Regions from separate parts of the Peribacillus sp. NPDC096379 genome, predicted to be linked through region 1. Evidence: riboswitches for the same ligand, from Rfam matches in the RefSeq annotation. Region 1 holds a riboswitch; each other region holds the start of a gene.
The links. A riboswitch is a leader RNA that binds a small molecule or an ion and turns the genes downstream of it on or off. The one in region 1 is predicted to bind cyclic di-GMP.
Positions count from the first base shown of each region.

Region 2: it holds a riboswitch for cyclic di-GMP, as region 1 does, so the genes downstream of both, sinI (DNA-binding anti-repressor SinI) here and ACIQZI_RS22810 (methyl-accepting chemotaxis protein) in region 1, are expected to answer to the same signal.
Region 3: it holds a riboswitch for cyclic di-GMP, as region 1 does, so the genes downstream of both, ACIQZI_RS03980 (anti-repressor SinI family protein) here and ACIQZI_RS22810 (methyl-accepting chemotaxis protein) in region 1, are expected to answer to the same signal.
Region 4: it holds a riboswitch for cyclic di-GMP, as region 1 does, so the genes downstream of both, ACIQZI_RS02690 (NPCBM/NEW2 domain-containing protein) here and ACIQZI_RS22810 (methyl-accepting chemotaxis protein) in region 1, are expected to answer to the same signal.

Region 1 is NZ_JBIWFD010000009.1:56,600-61,463, forward strand. Features, by position in the region: gene ACIQZI_RS22810 (methyl-accepting chemotaxis protein) at 1-1,915, opposite strand, end outside; cyclic di-GMP riboswitch class I at 2,167-2,277, opposite strand; gene ACIQZI_RS22815 (hypothetical protein) at 2,987-3,244, shown strand; gene ACIQZI_RS22820 (helix-turn-helix transcriptional regulator) at 3,635-3,826, shown strand; gene ACIQZI_RS22825 (hypothetical protein) at 3,810-3,989, shown strand; gene ACIQZI_RS22830 (hypothetical protein) at 3,989-4,225, shown strand; gene ACIQZI_RS22835 (hypothetical protein) at 4,357-4,479, shown strand; gene ACIQZI_RS22840 (hypothetical protein) at 4,584-4,864, shown strand, end outside.
Region 2 is NZ_JBIWFD010000004.1:243,325-248,188, reverse strand. Features, by position in the region: gene ACIQZI_RS18395 (chromate transporter) at 275-844, shown strand; gene ACIQZI_RS18390 (chromate transporter) at 841-1,371, shown strand; cyclic di-GMP riboswitch class I at 1,788-1,871, shown strand; gene sinI (DNA-binding anti-repressor SinI) at 1,900-2,046, shown strand; gene ACIQZI_RS18380 (helix-turn-helix domain-containing protein) at 2,139-2,462, opposite strand; gene secA (preprotein translocase subunit SecA) at 2,989-4,864, shown strand, end outside.
Region 3 is NZ_JBIWFD010000001.1:836,099-840,962, forward strand. Features, by position in the region: gene ACIQZI_RS03970 (glycosyl hydrolase family 28-related protein) at 1-1,111, shown strand, start outside; partial or broken gene ACIQZI_RS03975 (ABC transporter ATP-binding protein) at 1,570-2,502, shown strand; cyclic di-GMP riboswitch class I at 2,948-3,029, shown strand; gene ACIQZI_RS03980 (anti-repressor SinI family protein) at 3,044-3,166, shown strand; partial or broken gene ACIQZI_RS03985 (excalibur calcium-binding domain-containing protein) at 3,647-3,917, shown strand; gene ACIQZI_RS03990 (substrate-binding domain-containing protein) at 3,926-4,207, shown strand; gene ACIQZI_RS03995 (NAD(P)-dependent alcohol dehydrogenase) at 4,245-4,864, shown strand, end outside.
Region 4 is NZ_JBIWFD010000001.1:544,482-549,345, reverse strand. Features, by position in the region: gene ACIQZI_RS02690 (NPCBM/NEW2 domain-containing protein) at 1-2,354, opposite strand, end outside; cyclic di-GMP riboswitch class I at 2,494-2,577, opposite strand; partial or broken gene ACIQZI_RS02685 (transposase) at 2,794-3,016, opposite strand; gene ACIQZI_RS02680 (EcsC family protein) at 3,395-4,237, opposite strand; gene ACIQZI_RS02675 (heavy metal translocating P-type ATPase) at 4,625-4,864, opposite strand, start outside.

The sequences.
Region 1 (4,864 bases):
AAACTTCCTCTATATGGGTTACAACTTCTGCTATATGTTTTTTCATGTTATCCATCGCTAGGCTAACCTCAGATATTTTTGTTGTAGCAGCTAGAACTGAATCCTTAATTTCTCCAAAGGCTTTTCCACTTTCATTAACAAGTTTCATTCCTTCTTTAGCAGAGGTTGCCCCCTGATTTACGAAACTCATTGAATCCTCAATGCCATCTTTAATATCATTAATAATTTCATTAATCTGCAATGCTGAATGGCTGGATTGCTCAGCAAGTTTCCTTACTTCATCTGCCACTACCGCAAATCCCTTCCCATGTTCACCAGCTCTTGCAGCTTCAATTGCCGCATTCAAAGCTAATAAGTTCGTTTGCTCTGAAATGGACTGTATGATCAAACTTATCTGGCCAATTTCGTTCGATTTCTCATTTAATACACTAATTTTTTCAGCAGAAGAGGTTACATTTTTATCTATTTCACCCATTTGCTTTACGGTATGGTTAACAACATCACTACCTTGTTTAGCGGATTCAGCTGAATAATGGATGGAATTGCTAACATTTTTCATACTCACTGTAACATCATCAACGTGCTTGAATACTTCATTGATAATACCTACTGCATTCTTCATTGCAGCGTTCTGTTCATCTGTTCCGGTGGCAACACTTTGAATTGACTCAGTTATTTGATTGGAGGCTTTTTGATTCTCAACGGAAGAAGCAGCTAGTTCCTCAGATGTAGCTGATAATGCTTGAGATTCAAACCAAATCTTTTTAATTGTTTCTTTTAAACTACTAGACATAATATTGTAATTCTTCCCCATATCTCCAATTTCATCATTTGACTTAATCGTGACTAATTGAGTCAAATCACCTTTAGACATAGCTAGGGATAAATCACTAATACTTTTGATACTTCGTGTTATCCTCAAACTAACAAAAATGGAAACTAATAAAGATACAACAGCGAAAATCCCGCCTATAATGAAAATCGCCGAGCGTATAGAATCTGCAGTAGTTAAAAGTTCGCTCTTCTCAATAACAGCGATATACTTCCAGCCTTCATTTTTTGAAGAGATTGTGTTTAATACATAATCTTTTCCGTCAATTTTTGTTTCAAACGAGCCATCTTTACTTAAATCCTTTAATTCGGGAACATTTAGCTTAGAAATTTGCTGAAAGTTCAAATCAGCATTCTTTGGATGTGCAAGGATTGTTCCATCTCCTTGCGCTAGAATTACATAGCCATTTTCCCCTATACTGATTTCCTTAATAATACTCGTTAAACCTTCTAAACTAACATCTAGACCTAACACACCGACTTGTTTTCCGCCTTTTTCAATCGCAACTACATTACTTACAATAATTCCTTCTATCCCAGTAGCGGCATAGGCACCTGTTAATTGTACTTTCCCTGGTTCTTCTATACCCGTAGTATACCAAGGACGTTCTCTGGGATCGAAACCAGCTGGCACAGGACCCTCAGGATATTGAACATACCCTCCATCCGATGTCCCCATATAAGCATAAGCTGCATTAGGATGGCTCTTACCAAATTGAGAAAGCATATCAAATATTGCTTTTTCTTTCTCCCCATTTGCTGAAGGGGTCATATCAATTGACCCTTCTCCTGTTATATCTTTATAGGAGGTAATGCTTGAATCAGCATTTAAAACGGCAGGGTTGGTAGCTAATAAATTGACATTTTCCCTAATAGATTCAAAGTACAAGGAAATTCCATTGTCTACCTGTTTAATTTCTCTTTCACTAGAATTGATATAATCCTTCTCGGTTTTTTCACTAACTGTTTTATTAACTAAAAAGCCAATAAAGATGATTGGTACTAATGATAGTAATAAAGAATTAATTAAAAACTTTGCCTGAAATGAAAATCTTTTATTTCCCATTTTACCAAACCTTTCCATTTTTGTTCTAAGCAAGCATAAGATGCTTACTGTTACCTAGCTATTAAATCGTTAACTTCAATAATCTCTCATCCCTTATTAAATATTTTTTTAGCAAAGTTATTATCCTCCATTCACAATTCACTAAAAAATAATCCAGGTTTGTTGATGATTCACAAATTCTCGCTTCTGGAAACTAGTATTGCAAAAAAAAAGACTACTCTATGTACCATAGAATAGCCAAAGGATATTAATAAACATTAATCCACAAATTTGGTAACCAGGCGATCATAGTTTAGATTACGGGACTTTTGACCACTCCCTAAACCTTAGACCCTAGGCTTTGCGTCCTATTCTTTCGAAATAGTTTGCCTTTATATTCCATAAAAACCAATCTAAAATCACATTATATTATATTCTCACATAATTCTACAAACTTCAACAATTTTTGCAAAATAAACCAATACTTTTTATTAACGAGTATTGTTCTTTGAAGAAACTAAGATTGCTTTAAATTTTATTCAGGTTACTGCAAACATACAAAACGCATATGACGCTCTAACGCCACCATTTACTATGTAAGCTAAATCGTGTACAACGCTACACTCACCTAATCACAGTGGTGGCGGTGCGAAGTCAGAATTCGAACTATTTCTCAATAATATAGGTATACTTGATAAGAAGATTGGCTATTTTATGAGATTGCGAAGACCCGCCCCATGTCCCCATACAAAAAAGCTTTCCACCAGTTCAAGTAACTGATGAAAAGCTTTTTTAATTTAATAAACCTCTTATACTAGGCTCATGATGTTTATTACATCATGCCGCCCGTGAGATGAGAGTGTGTAATATCGTTAAAGAGAGGTGCAAAAAGCGCGGTAAATCAGCGTTTTAGATATTGTTGGCTGTAACATCTTTAACGGAGATTTACCGTTTTTTATGGGATTGCGTTAGCAAAATGTTAGCATTTTCAAGCAGATATTCTGGACCAGTTGTTTACACACTCTACATGACTTGTGTACTTTTAACAGACATTATGCACTATGCGACTATATCTACTTAAATTATAGTCAAAGTGGAGGCAAAACAAAAATGTCAAATGTGATTGATGAATTAGAGGTACTAGACGGCTATTTTGACGGTGATAGATTTATCCTAAGGGGAATAAATGGTCACGCAATATATGGAGCGTACAAAGCGGATAATATGCTTTCGTTGGCTAGATTAATTCATGATAATGAGCCATTCAGTTTTACCATTGATAAGGAAAAGATGATTAGAATACCAAGAGAATTAAACAAGCGAATTAAATATGAGTTAACCATGATAGCAGACGAGTTGAGTAGTTAATTTACTACTCTTTTTTTGTTTTATTAGACCCCACCCCGTGCCGAATGATTGACTTTTAGCAGTTAATTTATATGTATCGGTCATCCGCTCCGTATAAAAAATTTTTCAAAATATTAAGGCGTACAACTTTTATAAAACGTATGTCCTAAAACATCCCACCTCAATAAAGGCAGATACCACCATTTTTACAGGTGATTACTATACATTCGTTCTCCCTACTTGCCTATAAAACTTTACCCATGTACGCACAGAAACAAAGGCTTTTTATTGTTATTTATCGTTTTATCTTTTATTTCATTGTTCTATCCCTTTTTTTGTTAGGAATTAATAAACCGTTCTTATAATGAGTATGTCAGAGAACAGTACAACAAAATTAGGAGGTTTTACGGTATGGAAAAAGAGTTTCTAACAGTTCGTTCATTATCAAAGTTACTAGATATGAGTGAGCAAACAACCTATAAATTGGCACGAGAGGGGGTAATCCCAGGACGTATCAAAGTAGGTAAATCCGTTCGTTTTAATAAAACGGTTGTAATTGAATGGCTACAAAAAGGAGGGGCTAAAGATGATCGTCAAAACTAAGGATTTATACAGCTTTTCACAAGCAGCGGAAATATTAGGTGTTACTGCCCAAAGACTTTTTGAATTATGTTCATCATCTTATGTGGAGAAGGTGCACCAAAATAACCGTATCTACTTTACCAAAGAAAGTATTAGACAATTAGTCCTAAGGGGTGATGTTTAATGATTAGCATTGAAAAAACTAGCAGATTACTAAACCACTTTAACATAGCATTTACTGAAAATGCGGTGTTGGGTTACTTACAACGTGGTCAACTTGACAAAGCCCCTCGTATAGAAAGCGGTTATTATTCACGTAACACCAAATACGGCTACAGTGTAAACAAGGATAGCCTAGTAAAGTTTTTACTTGATCATGGGGCTACTGAAAAAGAAATTAATGAAGTTCTTGAGGGATAACTTATCCGCAGCCAACCGCTTTTATGTATTTATCGCATAGAGCGGTTTTCTTATATTTTTGCAACTTATCCGCTAGTTATCTCGATTACTAGATTAACCGTACAAATACAAATTTTTAAGGAGGACTAAACATGGAAAAATTAGTTGCAGTAAACATAGAAACAGGTGAAGTAAAAGGAGATATTGCTTTTTACAGAACCCCCGAACAACAAGAAATAGTCGGTAAGAAAAAAAAAGGGAAGAATATATATTAAGAGGGAACAGACCTTTTATAAGTTGTTTTCATGACTCAATTAAGGATGTTACTCAATACCTATCCCTAACAGTCAGTGGAGCGTTAATGAAATTGTTACTATACATGAAAATGAATGGCAAGGGGCTATTACAGAAGGACGGTAAGCCTTTAAAGCAAATTGATATTCAAAATATCTTTGGTAAGAGTAAAAGACAAACCGTTGATATTGTTAAGCGTCTTGAAACTTTATCTATTCTTATAGCAGTGAAAGACGGTCGTTCAAAACTCTTTTACATAAATGAACGCTTTCATTCCATGGGTAAAATTACGAGGGAGGGGAAATTTACTAAGCTACTCACTACTAAACTTCGTGAAGTAGTAAAAGATTTGAAACTTGAGCAGCT
Region 2 (4,864 bases), on a different contig from region 1:
AGAAGTTGGTACTTTTTGTTTTTTAGGTAACTTCACAAACATAGAAAATGTTCTGTATAATATAAAAGGTAAATACGAGATGAGGGCCAATCGTGATAATGGATTTTTTTGCATCATCCATATGCTTCACAAGGGAGTACATTTATTGAAAAAATGGAATGGGTGCAGCATCTTAGCCTCTTACAGCAATGAGTGTTGTTTGGCCAACGTCAAATGAAATTGATGCGATGCCTTTGCGGCTTGGAAGATAGATTAGTAGAAATAGGTGAAGGTTATGAAGCAATTACATATTTTTATGGCTTTTTTTAGAGTAGGAATGCTTGGATTTGGCGGTGGTCCCGCAGCCATTCCGCTTGTGCAAAAAGAGGTAGTAGAGAAATATAAATGGATGAATAATGAAGACTTTGGTGATATCTTGGCACTCGGAAATGCACTTCCTGGTCCGATTGCGCCTAAGCTTGCAGGGTATATTGGTTACCGTGTTGGCGGCATTTGGGGCTTGTTGAACGGAATACTTGCATCGTGCGTTCCTACAATTCTCTTAATGATTTTGCTATTAACAAGTTTGAATGCTTATAAAGATCAAACATGGGTCACAGGGATGACAGCAGCGGTCGTTCCTGTTGTCGCTGTGATGCTGCTAACCATGACTGTAGAGTTTTTCAAAAAATCAGGCTCATCTAGTATGGGGTGGCTGTGGACTATTGTCTTCGTTTTGCTTGGATTTGTGTTCATGCAACTGCTGCATGTGCATCCTGCTATTATTATTATTTCTCTGATTATCGGGGCATTACTTAAGAAAGACCCTGCTTCTAGACCTGATAAGGAGGCAGAAAAGTCATGATTTATTTACAGATTTTCTGGGCGTTTTTCATTTCAGGCATCCTCGGATATGGTGGTGGTCCAGCATCAATTCCGTTAATTGAAAAGGAAGTCGTCGATCGATATGGTTGGTTTACGGTTCACGAATTCAGTGAAATGATTGCAATAGGGAATGCGCTACCTGGCCCGATTGCGACCAAGATGGCCGGTTATATTGGATTTGAGCAGGCAGGTATCCTCGGCGCCGTTGTCGGGGTATTCGCTGCAGTGGCCCCTTCACTCATCTTAATGCTTGGACTGCTCAGTATCTTGATGCGACACAAAGAATCCCCAAGGGTGAAAAGAGTGACGGTCGTCGTACGTCCTATCATCGCTGTGTTGCTAGGAATGATGGCGTATGACTTCTTTTTCACCGCATATGAAGGAATTGGTTGGATTCAGACACTAGTAATTGGTGCGATTAGTTATATGTTACTTGGTAAATTGAATGTGCATCCTGCCTATGTAATCGCTGGTGCTTTAGTATATGGTGCTATTTTTCTTGGATGAAAAAATCCCTTTGATGTTTAGTTCAAAGGGGTTTTTCGTTATCATCATATTAATAAATATATTGTGTATATACGTTTAAAAAAGAAAAAAACGTAACGCTAGAAAGAAGTGCTTCATTTAGTAGAGTGATAAAGGCCAACGGATTTGTCCCAGTCGCGGGTGAAATTGACGGTACAATGGCGAAATATCTAGACTATATGTCATGAGTATAAAAGGCCGAATTAGCTGACGATAAAAATACTTTAAATGATCTAGTTTCCAACTTATTTATATTTGGACTATGTAGAAGTTAGTCGATCTATGTTGTATATTGTCAAAAAATGAAAAAATATAAGGTAATATTTTTCAATTTAATTTCATAAAGTTACATCAAAAATACAAAAAATTCTGTATAATCAAGAAAAAGGAAGTGCTTACACAGAAAAAGGCAAACCTATTGAAAAGTAGGGACGCAAAGTCACGGGTCTAAGGTAGTGTGCTACGATGGCTGGACTGCCTGAAATACATAGTATTTTAGGAGGGATTGGGTTGGAGGACGTAACAGTTTATGAAGAATGGATCGAGCTAATGATACAAGCTAAGGAACTCGGACTGACGAAAGAGGAAGTCCTTCATTTCTTGGAGCAAAAAGCAAACGAAAATAAAAAAGATGAACCAACCTATCATATGATGTAAAATGTATAACCCCCTTAAACAAACTGGTTTTTTACGAAAGCCCAGTTCGTTTAAGGGGTTTATTTTTTTAGACCGGGCATGGAAACAGGGCTTCAATCTTCTTGCTTTAATTTCCACTTGTTGAATTCAATGAATTCACGGAATTGATCCTTGGATACACCAGATTTCATCGCTTCTTGAACAATGTTCATCCATTCCGCGTCAAGGCCATCTTTGGCTGGCTCATCATATATGAGCGAATCGACAGGAATTTGCAGCACTAAGGCGATTTTTTCAAGAAACTGGATGGATGGATTTGTTTGTAAATTTCTTTCAAGGGAGCTTAAATAGGACTTGGCAACTCCTGCTTTTTCCGCAAGTTCTGTCATGGATATTCTATTTTCTTGTCTCAGTTTTTTTACGCGATCACCGATCATATTATCACACTCCAAAAACTTTTCTGAAGATATTTTTAACTCTGAAGCTGTTAGTATCCATTCTAACAGTTTTCATAGTAGTTAATCTATAAGTTTTCATAATAACGTGAAGTTGTACCCACCCTTTATACATGGTAATATTAAGGGTGCACCTATTTACTATGACATATAATGGGTAAAATAAAGTGAAACTTCCATCAGTGTTTTTTTCCACTAATGGTTCGTTGAAACAATCGGGGATTTACTTCAAAAAGCGAGGCGACTGCCCAGACCCGACAAGCATAAGATGGAATACGGCGTGGCGTAGTTTGCCACAGAGTATTACAGCTTATGACCTCAAGGGACTAGGAGCCGCAGCTAGATTTGGCTGTTTATCCCCACCTTATTTTTTCTTGATTCTTTCACAAAATTTGTGTTGGGGTATTACAGTCTGTTAAACCGGGATATCCGTTAATTTAATCTTATGAATCCTAAGTTCTTTTTACTTTTTTGATAAAGACTTCTATATAAAGAGGAGCGTTTTTGAATGCTTAATATTTTAAATAAAGTGTTTGACCCGAATAAACGAGAAGTGAAGCGTCTTGAGAAGCTGGCCGATCAAATTGAGATGCTGGCGGATGAAACAGCTTCTTTATCAGATGATCAACTGCGTGGAAAAACAGAAGAATTCAAAGAGCGGTACCAAAAAGGAGAAACGGTCGATGATTTGCTTATCGAGGCATTCGCGACGATTCGTGAAGGGGCGAGACGAGCGTTAGGGATGTATCCATTCCGCGTCCAGCTAATGGGGGGGATTTCCCTTCATGACGGGAATATTTCCGAGATGAAAACCGGGGAAGGTAAAACGTTGACTTCCACTCTTCCTGTTTATCTGAACGCGATTACTGGGAAAGGTGTTCATGTCGTTACAGTCAATGAATACTTGGCAAGTCGTGATGCAGAAGAAATGGGTAAGCTCTATGAGTTCATGGGCTTGACGGTTGGTTTGAATATAAATGGTATGTCGAAAGAAGAAAAACAAGAAGCGTACAATGCAGATATTACGTATAGCACGAATAATGAGCTTGGCTTCGATTATTTACGTGATAATATGGTTCTTTATAAAGAGCAAATGGTGCAGCGTCCTTTGCATTTTTCTGTCATTGATGAAGTGGACTCGATCCTGATTGATGAAGCTCGTACACCATTAATTATTTCAGGTTCGGCACAAAAATCAGCTCAGTTATATATTCAAGCGAATGCATTCGTACGCACGCTAACTGTGGAAAAGGATTATACGTATGATGAAAAAACAAAAGGGGTCCAGTTGACAGAAGAGGGGATTAATCGCTCTGAGAAGGCTTTTAATATTGAAAATTTATTCGACATTAACCATGTTGTGTTGAACCATCATATTAATCAAGCTTTAAAAGCCCATGCTAGTATGCATCTTGATGTCGACTATGTCGTGCAAGAAGGCGAAATTGTCATCGTTGACCAATTCACTGGACGGTTGATGAAAGGACGCCGTTATAGTGATGGACTCCATCAGGCCATTGAAGCGAAAGAAGGTCTGGAGATTCAAAATGAAAGCATGACACTTGCGACGATTACGTTCCAAAACTATTTCCGGATGTATGAAAAGCTTTCCGGAATGACGGGTACAGCCAAAACGGAGGAAGAAGAATTCCGTAATATCTATAATATGAATGTAATCGTGATTCCAACGAATCGTGAAATTGTTCGGGATGACCGCGCTGATTTAATTTATGCATCTATGGACGGTAAATTCCGTGCCGTAGTTGAAGAGATTGCAAAGTGCCATACAGCGGGGCAACCTGTTCTAGTTGGTACAGTAGCGATTGAAACGTCTGAAATTATTTCAAAGTATTTATCAAGAAAAGGGATTCCGCATAATGTGTTGAATGCGAAAAACCATGGCCGAGAAGCGGAAATCATTGCCGGTGCTGGTGAACAAGGTGCCGTGACAATTGCAACGAATATGGCTGGTCGTGGTACGGATATCAAGCTTGGTGAAGGTGTGAAAGAACTGGGCGGTCTTGTGGTGCTCGGTACGGAGCGACACGAAAGTAGACGGATTGATAACCAGCTTCGCGGACGTTCTGGTCGTCAAGGGGATCCAGGTATGACGCAGTTCTATCTTTCTATGGAAGATGAATTGATGCGCCGCTTTGGGTCAGATAATATGAAAGCGATGATGGCACGACTTGGGATGGACGATACACAGCCCATCCAAAGTAAGATGGTATCCCGTGCTGTGGAATCCGCTCAGAAACGCGTTGAAGGGAATAACTTCGATGCACGTAAACAGCTTCTTCAATATGATGATGTGCTACGTCAACAACGTGAAATCATTTATAAGCAACGTTTTGATGTTTTGGATAGTGAGAATTTACGCGATA
Region 3 (4,864 bases), on a different contig from region 1:
TCCAAATATAATGATTAGAGGATCTGGAAGGTCAGCTCCTACATCGCAAGGCGGAAGAGGCGGAACATATTTTATTCCTGCTGATTTTACTAAACCTTGCATACAAATTGGTGATGGTATTAAACCAATTAATACGATTACATTGAAAAGTTTCAATATGTTCGGTGATAAAAACGCAGAAACTAGTGATGGACTAGTCATTAATGGAGCTTATTATATAAACGTAGATGATTTTGGGGTTTATGACTTTGGCAGAGACAACATAAGAATTGATGGGGATAAACGACCTAGCTTTAATATTTATTTCAATCAGTTTTTATCCAAATGGGCAAAAGGTTCAGCGTTTAAAATAGTTGAAGCAGGTTCTATTTACATCAATAATTTTTTGTTAAGTGGAAGGAATTCTCCTTCTTCATATGCCTTGTATTTAGATAACGGCGTTTTAAGTGCACAAAACGGTTGGATACAAATTTCTTCTAGCTTAGAGGGTCATGTGTATCTAACAGGAGATAGGTCTAAAATAACAGGGTTTAATGTAAATTTAGATTCAAATTCTAGTAACGATAATATTATAGAATTAAACTACCCAAGTGGAGCGATTCACGCTTATCTAATTGGACAAATTATCATAGATGGCAAAATAAAATGGCGAGATGGAACTGTTAATGATGCGTTTCCTAACTATACCTATATGGCAAATTTAAGTTGGTCGCAAGTATCTGATGTATTAACTTTTGGACAATCAAATGCTGCTGGATCAATAAAATATCAACAAAGTAACACAAAGCTATACAGGATTAATGACAACCCACAAGAAACTGTCATGTTAACAGGTGCAGCTTTTCGCCCACATCTCACTTATGAGTATCCTCTACAGGGTATAGACGGTGGTGCAATGTGGAGGAATAAAGAAACTGGGCAAATTCGTTATCGTTATGATTCTCGTTTCCCTGCTTCTGATAATGCAGGCGTTCCATTCAGTACGTTCGTTTCCGTTCCAGCGAGTGCAAACTCAAAAGGTAATCCAGGTGAATGGTCAGCAGACGAAAAATATCTATACGTATGTCATAAAAAAGATACATGGAAACGTACTAAAATAGAATCGTGGTAATGCACAGTCGTGGAAACTTCGACATAAGCACTCATTAATTTGAGTGCTATTATTATGCAAAATTTTATTATTAGGAGCTAATCAAATGTCATTTTTAGAACTACTACCCGAGTGGAGTTCGCTGGGTATAAGGACCCCCACAACAGTTAAAAGACGAAAGCTGGAGGTATAAACACGCCTGCGTCTTGTTAAGTGGCTTCACTTCACCACTTAATTTGCATTAAAAGAGCTTCAAGAGAATACTATCCATACCGACAATTTATATAGTGAAGTTGATGATGTATTGTTTGTTGCTACTGCTATGGCTGTAAAAAAGCCTACGAAAAGGCCGTCACAGTTGTTACAAGGGGTACTAGTGTTATAGATTCAGCCCCTATTACCTTAAACACAATAAATAAGTTAGTTAAGGTGATTGAAAGTGATCCTAATTTTTCAGCCACTATCATGAATTTAATAGAGCTCAATTAATGATAATTCTCGTTATCTTTTCAAGACTATGGCCCATGATTTCGGGGATCCAGACTAATTTGGAGCAACTAGGAGCCATCGTTCCATCCTTTAAAGCGTTATTGGATTTACAAAATGAAAGTTTAGAAGCAAGAGAGTTATTTAACCGTGATTATCAAGATATAAAGCCAATCGAGATTAAACATGGGTTATCTTGTCGAAATGTCTCTTTTAGGTATCATTCAAATGAAAATACATATGCGCTACAAAATATTAATATAGACATCCCATCTAATAAGATGACAGCAATCGTAGGGCGGTCCGGTGCTGGGAAAAGTACGTTAATTGATCTTTTGATGGGCTTAAATCAACCGGAACAGGGAGAAGTGACCATCGATAATGTCCCTCTTACTAAGGATCATTTACTGTCCTTGAGGAAATCGATTAGTTATATTCCTCAGGATCCATTTCTTTTTAATGCAACGATTCGAGACAATTTAATGATCATTGAACCGAATGCGAGCGAAGAGTATCTTTGGGAGGCACTGGAATTTGCAGCGGCTGCTGATTTTGTAAAGAAGCTGCCTCAAGGTTTGGATACGCTTATTGGCGATCGCGGAATTAGGTTATCAGGGGGAGAAAGGCAGCGACTTGTGCTAGCTCGAGCTATTTTACGTAAACCTTCGATCCTTGTTCTCGATGAAGCAACAAGTGCATTAGACACAGAAAATGAAGCCAAGATTCAAGCTGCAATAGAAAGACTAAAAGGAACGATGACCATCATCGTTATTGCTCATCGCTTATCTACCATTCGTAATGCGGATCAAGTGGTAGTTATGGATCAAGGAGAAATAATCCAAGTAGGGGCATATAACCAATTAGCGAAAGAAAAAAGAGGGATGTTTAGCCATCTATTAGGTAACCAAATGGAAGTAAGTGGGTAGGTAATTGGATACAGGGGTTCATGTTTTGGTGATAAATCTATGTATCGTAAAAAAGAATAGGTTTATGGCTTCTTGATGAATAAAAAGAAGTATTACAGCCAATAGGGATTCTAGATCCCGGCCCACGGCACTTATTAGATCATTTGTTAATTGAGTCTTCCATATTATTATTGGCCAGCACCAAGTGATATTTAAATAGATATACATGAAGTAATGTCGAATGATGTCGGAATTTTCGAAAAAATAATGATTACAAAATTAGGATATATTGGTATATTATTAATATATAGTTAATATTAATTAAAGTTATTGTTAAGATTACTAGGAAGGAAGTAGGATCACCCTTACAAAAAATTGGGTTTAAATTTTTCAAACTACATATTGGGAATGATTTATTAAAGTATTTAACTAAATATTGTAAGCGACTAATAGAGTGCCACACTACTTTTGAGAAACGCAAACCTATTGAAAAATAGGGACGCAAAATTACAGGTCTAAGGCTATGCTAAGACGGCTGTGTTACCACAAATCGGGTGAATATATGAGTAAACAAGTAGTATACGAAGCAGAATGGTTGGAGTTAATTTTAGAAGCGAAAAATTTAGGCTTGTCTATTGGAGAGGTTCGAGATTTTATTCAACAAAACCAAAATCAGAATGACTAGCTGAAAACAATAATTTATTTAGAAAAATATAGGCTGTAATTACTTTGAAGGACTGACATTCAGTCTTCTTTTTTGTTGGTAGTTATATAGGGTCGTTGTTTGTAACGAGCTTCGACCCATTCATTATGAGCGTATTAGGGAAATCTGTGGATTCTTAATAACTTTTTAAGAATCTATGCTTTTGGATTGAAAATATAGCGATTTTTAAGAGATTCCTATTCCAAATCCGTATTTTCTATGGAGCCAATTAAGAAATTGCCTCTATTTGCTGCCTAGCATATCGTTTTTGTATGAAGGACATGGGGACGGGGCTTCGCGACTTACTCCCATAGTCAATCTACTTAGCAAGTCTATTTTTATGATCGAGAAAGCATCAAAAGTTCGGCTCTGCACCGCCGTCATTGTGAGGAGGAGAGTGTGCGTGCTTGATGATCGATCTTCCTAATAACTGGTGGCGTTTTAACGCTATTCGGGCTTTGTATGATAATGAATGTTTTGCTATCATTAGGTCTTATTTTAGGTATTTCTATTCGTTCAATCACGGTTGAAGCAGCAACTAAAGCAAAAACGTACAAAAACTGCACTGAACTGAACTGAACTGAACAAGGACTACCAAGGCGGGGTTGCTAAATCTTCCACTGTAAAAAACAAAGGCGGAAAAACAAAATACAAACCTTTTGTATCAAAAGCACTATATGATGCGAATAGTAGCAAAGATCGTGATCATGATGGCATCACTTGTGAGCGTTAATTCTTGGTGTGAAAGTATTTAATAATGAAATGGCAATTGGAGCAATCAATGCGCTACGTGCCAAAGGCATGACGGATGTACCTGTTGTAGGTGTTGATGGGGTCCATGATGCCCTTCAAGCAGTCAAAAAAGGGGAAATGATTGCAACAGTATACCAAAATGCACTAGAACAAGGAAAGACTGTTGTTGATATGGCAGTGAAAGCAGCCAAAGGGGAAACAATTGAGAAACGATATGAAATTCCTTTTGAGCTAGTAACAGATGAAAATGTTGATGAATATCTAAAATAATTTTGATAGAGGAGTGGTCTACGTGATAATTGAAAAGATGGAACTAGAAGAATCTAAACATATAAAAAGTACAATGGATGCGGCAGTACTAACCGAAGTAAAAAATATTGAAATACAGAAAAGGGAAATTCCAACACCAGAAGCTGACGAGGTTTTAATTCGAATCAAAACGGTAGGGTTATGTGGATCAGATGTTCATTATTATGAGCATGGGAAAATTGGTGATTATATTGTAGAAAATCCCATTATTCTAGGACATGAGGCATCAGGAGAGATTGTCAAAGTGGGTGAAAAGGTTACGGAACTTAAGGTGGGGCAGCGTGTATCCATTGAACCTGGAGCGACTTGTGGAAAATGTGATCATTGTGAAGAGGGACGCTATAATCTGTGCCCACATGTAGAGTTTCTTGCTACACCACCCTATGATGGAGCTTTCTGTGAATACATTGCCATGAGAGCTGATCTAGTTTTCCCTATTCCAGACAGCATGAGCTATGAAACGGCAGCACTAATTGAACCATTTTCAGTAGGGATCCATGCCATTAGCCGAGGAAAACTTCAATCAGGAGAAACGGTTGTGATTATGGGCATGGGACCCATTGGCCTAGTAACTGCAGCAGCGGCAAAAATGGCTGGGGCAAAAACGATCATCGGGGT
Region 4 (4,864 bases), on a different contig from region 1:
CATGCACCTTCTTGTTGTGCAAAAGATAAGCTAGGCAATGGACCATTTGCAACTGCGTCAACATAAACGATTATTTTATCCCCCGGTTGAGCGGCGAGTCCAGTCGGTTGAAGATTGCTTCCAAAACCAAATTTTAATTTCTCATTGGCATGTTGCACCATATTACCATGTTGCTCCGCTTCTATTATTCTTGCCTCAGTAACAATTTCGCCATTAATAATTTTTTTAGCCAAGTCTAATTGCTCTATATAAGTAGAATATAACGGATGTACCTTTGCTTCTTCTACTAATGCGTTGATTCTATCAAGACTATTGAATTCAGGTGCTACCGCAATCATTGTACCGTCAGTAAATAATTTAGACAGTTTATCGTCTAAATTATCTTCCGTATAGAAGGCTAACTCGGATAGTGTTGCCCAATTTTGATTTGATTTCTTGAACTTAAATTTTACTCGCTTAAATGTAGTGGGTTCAAAATTAGCCTCTACTAATCCAGACACCATATTATGTTTACCAGTGGTTACAAGCTCATATGTATCGCCTTTAGAAGTTTTAGAAGCAAATATTTCAAACTCTTCTGCAAAACCTTTTCGATCAGATGGTCTTGCACCATACATAATTCGATTTAGTTTTACTGCTTCTTTAAAGGTTACTTCCACTTCATTTGAGAAATCATTTGAGTTACTTTTATTCGTTTCCCAATATGTAGTTAGATTTCCATCTATTGCATTTCCTATAACAGCACTTGCATAATGACCACCGTTATTGCGAATGCTCTCGATATTTTTATAGTCCATTCTAAATAACTTAGAGTAAGCGTCGTTAGCGTAATGAGCAAATGGCTTCACTATTGCTGTTGTAGCCTCTATTTTTTCTTCGCTCATTAAAGCTTTAGCATTTGTAATAGCTTCTTTGTAATTCTCATAAAATGGGTGGTTTTTAGCATCTTCCTCTAAAGTGGTTAATTTATCTATAGTGTTAAACTCTTCACTGACTTTACTCATAGTATCGTCTGTAAATAATCTAGCTACTTTTTCTAATAATTCATCTTGCTCATATAAACCAAACTCACCAGCACATGCCCAGTTCTCATAGCCTTGCGTAAATACAAATTTCACTCTTTTAAACTCTGTTGGATTAAATCTAAACTCCAAAGAGCTTTGAGTTGCTTTAGCAGTACCACTTGACACGCGTTCGAATGTGTCCCCTTTAGTAGTTCTAGAAGCATAAATCTCAAACGCCTCTGGGAATCCTCTATTTGTACCTCGAGGAGCCATATAAACAATTCTGTTTAATGTAGTTAATGCATCTAATTCCATCACAACCTCATTGATAAAACTCCCTCCATTTTGTTTTCCAGAATGCCACTGTGTAGCTGCATTGCCATCAATAGCTCTTTCTATTGAATTAGTTGCGTATTGACCGCCATTCGTCGTTATTTTTGTAATCTTACTAGAAGGCAATTTATATAATTCATCATATTGTGGAAGTAGATTACTATTAAAATCTTCAAATTTGGATACAATCGTTTCTGCATAGTTTACATCTTTATTTTCAACTAGTAATTTTGCATTCTCTAGATCTTCTTTAAATAAAAGGTATAGTGGATGGTTCTTAACATCTTCTTCTAATTTGTTTATAGAATCAACAGTATTAAACGCTTCATTTACAGTACTTAATGTCTCATCTGTATATAGTTTTTCCATTTTGTCAGATACACGATCTTCTTTATAAAAAAGAAACTCTGATGCACTTGCCCAGTCTTGATTTGCTTTTTTGAATACAAATTTTACTCGCTTAAATTCTGTAGGGGTAAACTGAATTTCTACGATATCCCCCGTAGAACCATTATATTCACCAGAAGAAACTAATGTGAAATCATCACCTGCGTCTGAAGTTGAGCTGTATATTTCAAACGCTTGTGCAAAACCTTTACCTTTCGCACTTGATTGACGGGCAGCGTATACAATTCTATCTAAAGTAGTCGTTTCGTTGAAATGGATAACAACCTCATTAGTGAATGTGGAACTATTAGGTCTACCAGTTTCCCAATGTGTATTCATATCGCTATCTATCGCCTTTTCAATAGGAGAACCTGAATAGTTTCCACCATTGTTTGTTATAGATTTGATATTCGTGTTAGACATTTTAAACACTTCATTGTATGCATTTAACATGTCTTTTCCATACAAATCAAATTTACTAACCGATGCAGAACTGGAATTTTTAATACTTCCATCTACAGCAGTCGTGACAACTTGTCCATGTGGATTTTCGTTCGCTAAAACATCAATTGGACCACAGACTAAGTTTAAAGCCATGGCTATTGCTGTTGCAATTGCAACTACTCTCATACACATTTCCTCCTGATGAATACATTCCTAAGAAGTACATTAAAAAAGCTACTCAAAAAGAGTAGCTTTAATTTACATAAAGTAAAAATAAAAAATGATTTTTTTTTAATCCTTACTAAACAAAAAGTATAATGAACTCTTCGGCAACTGGCTGACATAGTAATAAACTTTAGTCCCTATAGCTTTGCGTCCCTAAATTTCTTTAGGTTTGCCTATTCTATTTTTATATTTCAAACAATAACATAAGTACATTTATTTACTATGATCCATTAGCACTATATTTTACTATCTCTCTTCCAAGTAATATGGCGAGTTTATCATAGTTAAAAAATAAATCTATCTAATTTAACAGTTGATATGGATTATCTATTCCAATATCATAATTATATGGTACGACGGTCCGTTGCTTGAACTCACCGTTTCGATCACATGGAATCTAGATATTTATATCATAGTACTCTGTGTGCAACTTGCGTGAATACAAGCTATTGCGTGAAATGCCTAAATTGAAGCCAATTCAATCATATTTTTCTTAATCTAAAAAAGCCGTTAGTTTTGTCGCCAGCAGCGTATTGTCAGCTGTTTCTAAATGAGCACGAAAAACTTCTGTAATATTTTGTTTTTTCTAGAGCCTCGACTAATAATGTTGTAAACTGATGCATAAGGAAATCTCTTTTCTAGGATGGGTTGTGACTTAATTCAACCAAGAGATGGTCTTCCTTCATTGTCATCTTATTCATTTACACAAAATATTTTATACTTTCAATTTACTAAATGAATTAGATTTTACTATCGTTATATGAAAAATATAATAATTTTAACATAAATTCATAATTACCCTTAAAATAATTTAATCCAAAAAATAAGCTGTACATCCCATTTCTCTTAAGTAGTCATTATTGTTATTTGCATATTCGCTCACAAGATTCCTTTCATAAAAAAACAAATGTTTTCATAATTCCCTACATACTTAAACAGGACACATAGCTGTAAATAAGCTCGTGTCCTGTTTAAAGGATGCCTTTCATTACGATATAGTGTCATTCATTGACTACTCTCTTTTTCTGTAAATAACGATATTGATAATATTTTTGCGCGAATTCACTCACTTGCCGTGTCATTCGGTAATTAGAACCCGCCCCAATTAGCATGCTAAGCAGTGGAACACCTTGGATCTGTTTTTTTCGAAACATGGTAATCGCTCCGGCCTTCAGCAACTGCTTTAAAGGTTGCTCCATCCAAGTAATGTTTGTTAAATCCTCGCTTCCTTCGTAAAAATATTCTTCACCATCTTGATGCGTTTCATTAATTAATTCCTGCCATGCAACCCCTTGAAGGCGTCTCGGCATATTGCCCATATGAAAAACCTTGAGGGCCATCATCATTTCAAACGGAGTATTCACTTCAAAGCCGTACGTCATGGCTGTCAACTGAACAACACGAACATTAATAAACGTCATCGCTGGAATATCGCTTCCTAACAGAATAAGACCGCCTGACCCACTTGCTCCACCTTGGGCAAATGAATACAGTCTATGTCTCGCGATTTGCTGTGTCGCTATGTAATTCAATTGATCAATGGGTAAAAGGTTCATATCAGCAATCTTTTCGACTTCAGAATTATAAACCCGCGCTGCTTCTAAAATTCTGTCTCTAGCATCCATCTGAATCTGCGAACTTTGCACCAATGCATGTAAATGAAAGAGCATTGTATCCATTTTCGCAAAAAAACGTGTCCGAGCATCTTCAGGAAGCAAGGAAAAGCTTTGTTCAAGCCATTTATCATACATCACTGTTAAATCTGTCGGCTCGTATTGATAAAGCTTTTGCTCCCATTCGCCTATTTCATTCCAGACTTGAATTTCCCGATTTGTCATGCCCATTTTCTAACCCTCCTAAAAAGCCTTTGATCTCGCATTAACGGGCAGTAGCCTCCCCCTCATATCTTAGAGGAATCGAAGTAGCGCGTAGTCAGGCGATAACTGCCCGTAAAAGCCCGATTGGTTCAACTAACAATCAGTGGGATAAAGCTCCCCACTGATTGAAGTTTCACTTTATATTGGCTGATTCTTCCTATTAGTATAACACAGAGGACTTACATGGCTAGAATGCAAACAGAGGAGATCTAATCAAATTTCAGGTCGCACAACGACTATTACAGCCTTCAATGTTCTGGGAGTTGTACCAGAGACCCAACCATGCCGAGCACACGATTAGAGGCATTGGTATGAGCACCAATGCCTCTTAAAAGTGAATCAAATGAACATTTTTTAAAGTTTTACTCTTTGTAGACGGAGTGCATTTAAGACGACCGAAACAGAGCTGAATGCCATAGCGGCACCTGCTAACCAAGGGGCCAACAGTCCGATTGCTGCAATCGGGATGCCGAGAGTGTTGTAAGCAAAAGCCCAGAACAGATTTTGTTTAATATTCCTCATTGTTTTCCGGCTCATAAGAATGGCGTCTGCGATGCTATTCAAATCTCCGCGAATCAAGGTAATATCTGCTGC